Regions from separate parts of the Lysinibacillus sp. NPDC093688 genome, predicted to be linked through region 2. Evidence: riboswitches for the same ligand, from Rfam matches in the RefSeq annotation. Region 2 holds a riboswitch; the other holds the start of a gene.
The links. A riboswitch is a leader RNA that binds a small molecule or an ion and turns the genes downstream of it on or off. The one in region 2 is predicted to bind preQ1.

Region 1 (4,430 bases), on a different contig from region 2:
ATATAAGTTCGCTACGTGCTATTTGTTGTGGCGGCTCTGCTTCACCTACTCGACTTATTCGTACGTTTGAAGAGCAGTATGGCATTCCGTATATTGTCGTGTATGGCATGACTGAAACAACACCGATTGTAGCGTTATCAAATTATATGTCTTGGATGGATGAATGGCCTATTGAAAAGCGTATTGAAGCGCGAGCAACGCAAGGGATGACGATGGCTGGTATTGAATCGAGTATTATAAACGACCATGGGGAAGTACCATGGGATGGAGAGACGATGGGTGAGTTACGTTTACGAGGCCCATGGATTTCACACGAGTATTATCGCGATGAACGTACAAATGATGCCTATCGAGACGGTTGGTTATATACAGGGGATATTGCGGTACGAACAGAGGATGGCTTTATCAAAATAACAGATCGTACAAAGGATTTAATTAAATCAGGTGGGGAGTGGATATCCTCAGTTGATTTAGAAAATACATTAATGACTCATGACGCTGTGTTAGAAGCGGCAGTTATTGCAATTCCGCATGTCAAATGGCAAGAACGCCCGCTAGCTTGCGTAGTATTGAAGGAAGGAATGTCAGCAAGTGAAGAGGAGCTTCTTGCGTTTTTAGAAAGTCAGTTTGCAAAATGGTGGGTACCAGATGATGTGGTATTTTTAGATGAAATTCCAAAAACATCAGTTGGAAAGTTTCTGAAAGCCAAGCTTAGAGATAATGTAGCAGAAATTTATCCGAAATTAGGTTCATTCGTATAGTTAAAAGAGCGATTTCCCTTTTTGGAAATCGCTCTTCATTTTTATTTATTTAACATTTGAAATACTTGTTCTACGTCTTTGTCTCCACGGCCAGAGATATTGATAATAATGCTCTCTTCTGAAGATAATGTTGGCGCAAGCTTTAGTGCATGAGCCACAGCGTGTGAGCTTTCAAGTGCAGGAATAATGCCTTCAACCTTTGATAGTACTTGGAATGCTTCGAGCACCTCTTCATTCGTCACCGTTACATATTCTCCACGACCAATAGTTTTTAAATGGCTATGCTCTGGACCAGCTCCAGGATAATCTAGTCCAGCGGCAATCGAATAGGTTGGTAATGGATTGCCCTCTGCATCTTGCAGTACTAAGCATTTGAAGCCGTGTAATTCTCCAGGTGTTCCTTCATTTAATGTGGCAGCCTTATCTGGTTCAATGCCGATGAGGCGAACCTGTTCATCTGCAATATATTCCGCAAACGCACCGATTGCATTACTACCGCCGCCGACACAAGCAAGTACTGCTGCAGGTAGCTTGCCTTCTTTTTCTAAAATTTGTTTGCGACTTTCACGGCTAATGACGGATTGGAAATGCTTCACCATTGAAGGGAACGGGTGAGGCCCAACAGCAGAACCTAGTAAATAGAAAGTCGTTTCATAGTTTTCTACTAAATCAGCAAATGCTTCATCCACTGCATCTTTTAGTCGTCCTTGACCTTTATCAACAGCTACTACCTTTGCACCAAGAAGCTCCATACGGAAGACGTTTAATGCTTGGCGCTTAGTATCTTCTAAGCCCATATAAATTGTGCAATCCATCCCGAACATTGCACATGCAGTTGCTGTTGCTACACCATGCTGACCTGCACCTGTTTCAGCGATAACACGATGAGCACCCATGCGCTTGGCCAATAAAATCTGTCCAAGAACGTTATTAATTTTATGTGAACCTGTATGGTTAAGATCTTCACGTTTTAAATAAATTTTTGCGCCACCTAATTGTTTTGTTAAATTTTCAGCAAAATAAAGTGGAGATTTGCGCCCAACATATTCACGGAAATAATAATCTAGCTCTTTATTAAAGTCTTCATCGTCTTTATATTTTTGAAAGTTTTCATCTAAAATACTTAAAACATTTTGAAGCTCATCGGGAACAAAGCTACCGCCAAATTCACCGAAATATCCTTTTTTCTCTGCTACTGTACTCATCTTTTCTCGACTCCTCTATCTAATTTTTCCATAAAAAAAAGCCACTACAATCCTTCTGTAAAAAGGACGAGTAACCGTGGTGCCACCTTCATTCGCAAAAAATGCGCGCTTTCGTACTCCGATAACGGGGAGTAACTTCGTCCTCACATTTGATGAGGCTGCTCCAAAGTCCATTCACAAGTAGGTACTACTGATTTGCACCAACCATCAGCTCTCTTTAAGTACTAGGCTTGCTACTATTCTTTTTCTTCGCATTTATTGAAAAGAATTGTAAGGTAATTTCAGATTATTGTCAAGGCATCTTTCAAGAAATAAAAAAAGACGAATCTAAAAAGATCCGTCTGTTAAATTAAGTTTTTGAAGTTTAAGCGTTTATTCAATAGGTACATAATCGGTGCACCAACCGCTAAAACAACAAATTCACCTGCAGCAACAGTTAACCAAGTCCAGAAGAATGGTAATTCTAATGCTAAGTTTAATTCAAAAGCAATAATGAACATTGTGCAAGTAAATAACAATGTATTGATGATTAAACGTGCCCAAATATTTTTGACAAATTTACAAATAAGAATGAGCAATCCAAGGGTAATCATCGAATGGCCTACACCGAAAACTAAATCGTATATGCCGAGTGGTGAAAATAGATTGGAGATAAACACACCAATAATGATCCCAACCGCAAAGCGCGGATTAAATGCAACTAGATGGTTAAACATTTCCGATATACGGAACTGCACCTCGGTAAAGCCAAATGGTGTGACTAGCAATGTTATAGCAATATAGAGTGCTGCAATAATGCCACTCGTTGCTAAAAATTTTATTTTCATATTTATTTCTCCTTAGTTTTTTTGCGTGGGATGGTTACGAACCACGTGAAGCAAATGCAATCATATCAGTGTTCATGCTTATTTGTAAATAGCCAAGGGTAAAAAATATACGATAATAGTTAGATCTTGCTCAAAGCTCCTTAATGACAATGCACCTATGAAAAGGGGCTTGTGCACTAACTGGAAAATTATACAGAAATATCAAGTGGCGAGTAACCTCGAAAGTTAGAAGTCATGTCTATCTGGTACTTGTTAAAAGAACTGTTTTAAGCAGTTCTTTTAACTTCTTTCAGCAAGTGTTTTGGTAGCGAAAGCGAAGCGAGATGAATGCAGATTTAAGCTACTTTTCAGCGGGTGTCCAAATACCTGCTGAAAGAAGTTAAGCCACCGGAGGATGTCACGGAATCCGGACGCAATTATGCCGAGGCATAATTGATCCAGTGACCATTTCAATAGTTTTTTAAAACACTAAATGCTTGAGCAAATTTTTGAGCAAAGGTTAATGGAGGCTCTATTGATTGAAAATGGACGTACAAAATAGCTGGGTCCGAATATATCCAATGATTATGAACAGCACTTATAATCAAGTTATTTTCTGCGAGTACCTTAACAAATGGCTGTAATTCCTTTTGAAGTACTACTATTTCACCTAAGTTAAGTGCATTTCCATATATATCAAGCGATTCGAATGTTATTCCAGCATGAAGTGCACTGCGACTTGGGCGACCTTGAATCTTCACATGAAGGCTTCGATGAAGTTTTACTGAGCATACGCCATGTTCCACAGAAGCTTTTCCGTTGGCAATCTGTGCAAATTTTGTACACATATCTTGAAAGCTTTGCATTTTAGACACCTCTCCTTTTTTATATTTATAATGAGGATGTCTTGGCGCGAAAGTAGTACGTAAACATATCACCATCCTGAGATAACGGGTTTCCGATTTGAAATTACTCCTCTAAAATATTTCTAATTTCTTCTATTTCCAAAATTAAATCGTCTACTTGTTGCTTGAATTCATCTGTATATTCTAATTCCTCATCCAATTCTTTTGTATACTCTAAGGCATTTAAGGCGAAATCCAGAGCAAAAGCAAATAGACTGTCACATAGATTAGAAATGATTGTATCAATATTTCCTGTAGTTGCATTTTGTTTATCTTGTGAATAAGACGGCTGATTTAAATCGATATCATCATTATTCATGATATTCCTCCTTTTTGGGAACAGCACTAACCTCATTTGCATCATATGCGTTAAATGTAAAAAGGGGGACTAAAGTGAACATTTTTGTAGAAAAGTTAAGTCACATCTAATCAGGTGTGGCTTTTTACTATACATAATGCGGGAGCAAATTCTAAACGCGGGCTTAGATTTGTTTATTAGAAACGGTTATCAGGGGACTACAACTAAAGAGATTGGTGACGCAGTTGGAATTAGCCAAGGATTACTGTTTCATTATTTCGGCTCTAAGGAAGAGGTATACCTTGAACTTTTAAATCGAGCTAAAGCTAGTATGTCTGTAATTGGGATTTCTGAAGGAGAATTTGCACAACCGTTAGAGTATATAAATGTGATTGTTACTTCGATACTGGACTCCTTTAAATCGCATCCACTATCGGCAAAACTATTAATGTTAG
Region 2 (4,430 bases):
CGGCAATAATAAGTTGAGATAGTAAAGCCATTCCCTCGATCCCATTCTAGTATGGAACCTGTAGTTCTTTCGGCGAAATCCTGTATTGTCATCAACTTATTCAAAACATTATAGCTCCTTAATTCAATGCTACATCTTGAAGTTACTTTAAGGTCAAGAGGGAAATTCAAAAATAATTAGCTTGCTATTCATGCAAGCCTCATCTCTATATAAAGTTTGTTTTCCTCAGAACAGAGAATCATGCTTTTTTCAGATTCCGCATCGCAACGAGCACCTTTGCACTTGGCTAGTCACTACTTCTGTCTTCGTGGTTCAGATATGTATTCTATTGATTACATCCATACTGGTACAGCAAAAAAGTATAGGCCAAATTAGCCTATACTTTCACATCGTCCCAAGTAATGATCTACTTTTGATTTGAAGGTTTACAGTATCCTCTTCTAGAATTTGTCTTAATGACATTTTTGTAATGGCACTATACCCCTCTTTTATTCCCCCAAACAAGAGCATGCAACTGTGGCAGTACTTTGACATCTCTTAATTCTTCATCCTTAATCACTCTATCAATCAGCACATGATATTTATCTAATAAATGTTTAATTAACCGTGAATTGTCAGTTGTCGAGAGATCATCATTACCGACTTGGAGATAAAAAGGAATCATTGGATATCGATGGTGAATTTGTTTAGCATACTCGTAATCCCCTTGATTAAAAACGACTATTTTGAGGGATACATGGTGATTACTGTTTCGATTTTTAAGTTTTTCGAAGATATCGGAGAGCACCGAATAGTCTGTGGTCATTCCAGAACTAGGTGGCTTTGGAGAAATTGTCAGTTCATCAATTTCATACATCCATTTTTGCCACCTACTTCCCTGTGTTTCCACACCGACCTTTATGTCATTTTCTTTTAAAATGGCAATGAGATTCTCTAAATTTTGGATGAGTGCAGGATTGCCGCCTGAAATCGTGACAAATGAAAAGCCGCTGCCTCCAAGACGTTTCAACTCAGACCATATCTCTTCCGCTGTCATTTGGACAATAAGATGCTTTCCACTGCCATCCCACGTAAACGATGAATCACACCAAGAACAGGAATAGTCACAGCCGGCAGTTCTCACAAACATTGTCTTTTGGCCAACTACCATTCCCTCACCTTGAATCGTCGGTCCAAAAACCTCGATAACAGGTATCTTACTCAACTTCCATCCACTCCCGTCTCGCTTCTGCATAGCTTGTCGGAGTTTCATATAGCCGGATAAACTCTACACGCGCACCGTTATTTCTTTGTTCATCAAGCAAGGCTTCAGCCAATTTTTCGTAAATCCAAACAACAATGTTCTCTGCCGTCGTATTCATGGGTGGAAGCGTTTCATTTAAATAACGGTGATCCAAATGAATCTCTATTTTTTCTTTCCATATTCCTTTTATATCCCCAAAATCAATCATCAAACCGCGTTCATCTGTGTATCCACTCAGTCCTAATACTACGCGATACGTATGACCATGCAGGTTTTTACATTTACCCTCATAATTATGTAAATGATGAGCAGCGTCGAAGGTAAATTCTTTGCTTACAAGAACACGCTTTGCATGATAGTTCAATTGATTTCTTTGAATATCTTCATCTATTTTTTGGAGCTTATCGACGATTCTAAAATCTGACATACCTTAAGACTCCTTCCTGTAACTCAAATACTCATCAAGCCCTTTTTTTCGCAGTTTACATGCCGGGCATTCACCACAGCCATCTGCTATTACACCGTTATAGCAAGTTAACGTTCTTTCCCGAACAAATTCAAGTGCCCCAAACTGATCAGCAAGCTCCCATGTCTGTGCCTTATTCAGCCACATCAACGGTGTATCAATTACAAAGGAATCATCCATCGATAAATTTAATGTTACATTCAAGGATTTAATAAAAACATCTCGGCAATCCGGATATCCGCTAAAATCCGTTTCACAAACGCCAGTTACAATATGCTTAGCTCCTACTTGGCTCGCTAAAACGCCCGCAAATGAAAGAAAGAGAAGATTTCGGCCAGGTACAAAAGTCGATGGAAGCTCACCATTTTCTCCGTTTTCCACCTTTATGTCTTGTCGTGTCAATGCATTCGGAGCAAGCTGATTCAGGAGTGACATATCAAGAATGTGATGCCTAACACCAAGCTCCCCAGCTATCATCTTCGCACATTCAATTTCAAGACGATGCCTTTGACCATAGTCAAAAGTTACTGCCTCAACCTCTTTAAAACGTTCTTTTGCCCAGAACAAACAAGTTGTACTGTCCTGACCTCCACTAAATACAACAATTGCTTTTTCCTGCTTCATCTATAAAAACTCCCTTATATCGAAAGAACAGCACTGTAAGAGAAAGTGCTGCTTTCTTCTTAGTTTTTTTTAGAGGGTAGCTAAATACCTCTTTCTTGATTGAACTATTCAATTCCTCATTTATCGATAATCAAATTTTTCTGGATTAAGATCGTGGTTCATTAAACGACATATGAATATTGTACTTTGGTTACCCAATAATGTTAAATCAGTTAGTCCTTCTTCATGGCTTCAGCCAAACATAAAAAACCTCCTTGTAAAATGTTTCCCAACACTTTTCAAGAGAGGCATTACCAATCGTTCTATTAAAACATAAGTAAAAACATAAAAAAAAGCCACGTCCGATATGGACATGGCATATTATCATGTTTCCATAGTTTTTTATAGAGGGTATCAGCTATGAACCTCTCCCGTTTTAGTCCGGGCATTCTTTTCTTCAATATAATACAAAAAATAGTACAAAACGTCAAATGGATTTTTTTTATAAAATCTTCCCATACATGCTTTTCTGGAAAAACCACTGTTTATACTGCCCTCATCCTGACGAATTACTTGCATTGCAAAGCGATATCCTGGAAACTACTTCTTCCGTCGAAAGAAAAACCGAACTATCCAATAAAACGCTCATGAAGTGTTTAGAAATAGTTCGGTTTTTCTATTTATTTTTGTTTTGATAATTTAGAGATTATTCGGCTTTACAAATGAACCTTTTAATTATGTCCCAGCCTCTTATTCATCACGATCAAGTGACTCTTTCACAAATGTAGGAAGTGCGAATGCACCAACGTGTAAATCTGTATTGTAATACTTCGTTTTTAGACCAAATTTGTCCCAAGCATCTACTTGAATATCTTTAATTGGATGTAATGCTTTTGAAGCAAATCCGAATAGCCAGTGTCCCGATGGATATGTCGGCATATGGAATTGATATACGCTTGCGATTGGGAAAATACCTTTAATCTTTTTATGTGCTTTGCGCATGTTTTCTGCATACTCCGCGAAGTATGGTGATTCGTGTTGGTTAATTAAAATTCCTTTTTCATTTAATACACGGTAACATTCTTTATAGAAAGCTGTAGTAAATAAACCTTCGCCGACAGAAATTGGATCAGTAGAATCTACTAATATTAAATCGAATGATTGATCAGCTGCGTTTTGAACGTAAGCTAAGCCATCATCGAAAATCATTTCCATACGTGGATCTTCTTCGACACCAGCAGCTGTAATTGGAAGGTATTTTTGACTCAAACGGAATACTAACTCATCGATTTCTACCATTACTACTTTTTCTACTGATTCGTAACGTAATACTTCACGAGCAGTACCACCATCACCACCACCGATAATTAATACTTTTTTTATATCTGGGTTGGTAGCGAATGCTGGGTGCGTAATCATATCGTGATAAACGAACTCATCTTTTTCATTGACCATCATCAAACCGTCTAAAGTAAAGAAAGTACCAAACTCTTCACTTTTATAAAAATCGATTTTTTGGAACGGAGATTGTTCACTATGAATTTCTTCGTTGTATCCGATTGAAAATTTACAGTTATTGCTCCATTGTTCTGTATACCATTTCATTAAATCACGTCCTCTAATACTTCTTGTTTCACTAGAATTGTATCAATTTCTTGTTCTGCAAATTGGCGAATTTTATCTGCCATTCCACGTGGTACTTCAAATGATTCTGTCTTTTTCGCTTGCAGTTTTTGTTCTAAATATTCTGCTGCTTTCCAGGGACTTACTGAGTCGCCACATGTGTAAACATCTACAGAAGCAAATCCGTATTCTGGCCAAGTATGAATCGTTAAATGTGATTCAGCAATAATTACTGCACCCGAAACACCATATGGGTTGAAATGATGGAAGCAAGATTCTACAATTGTTGCCCCAGAATAGTCAGCGGCTTCATTCATAAACTGCTCGATTAATGCATTTTGCTCAATAATTTCACTTGGACAACCATAAAATTCAATTAATACGTGTCTACCTAATGTTGATAATTCAATGCTCATTTATTTGTCTCCCTTACGACTGTTATATAATTTTCTTCTTTCGTTTCGAACAGAACATTCCCAAAATTAAGAAAATAGA

Region 1: linked by a shared signal. The riboswitch ahead of ACQKN2_RS19645 (QueT transporter family protein) and the one ahead of queC (7-cyano-7-deazaguanine synthase QueC) in region 2 are both predicted to bind preQ1.

The regions. Positions count from the first base shown of each region.
Region 1 covers NZ_JBNNUX010000031.1:30,052-34,481, forward strand. Annotated here, with positions in the region: gene ACQKN2_RS19635 (long-chain fatty acid--CoA ligase) at 1-761, shown strand, start outside; gene trpB (tryptophan synthase subunit beta) at 803-1,966, opposite strand; T-box leader at 2,026-2,225, opposite strand; gene ACQKN2_RS19645 (QueT transporter family protein) at 2,311-2,793, opposite strand; PreQ1 riboswitch class I at 2,800-2,844, opposite strand; gene ACQKN2_RS19650 (DUF1259 domain-containing protein) at 3,243-3,638, opposite strand; gene ACQKN2_RS19655 (hypothetical protein) at 3,742-3,996, opposite strand; gene ACQKN2_RS19660 (TetR/AcrR family transcriptional regulator) at 4,133-4,430, shown strand, end outside.
Region 2 covers NZ_JBNNUX010000004.1:16,901-21,330, reverse strand. Annotated here, with positions in the region: gene queE (7-carboxy-7-deazaguanine synthase QueE) at 476-1,204, opposite strand; gene queD (6-carboxytetrahydropterin synthase QueD) at 1,197-1,670, opposite strand; gene queC (7-cyano-7-deazaguanine synthase QueC) at 1,674-2,333, opposite strand; PreQ1 riboswitch class I at 2,701-2,747, opposite strand; gene speE (polyamine aminopropyltransferase) at 3,063-3,917, opposite strand; gene speD (adenosylmethionine decarboxylase) at 3,917-4,351, opposite strand; gene ACQKN2_RS04965 (aminotransferase class I/II-fold pyridoxal phosphate-dependent enzyme) at 4,348-4,430, opposite strand, start outside.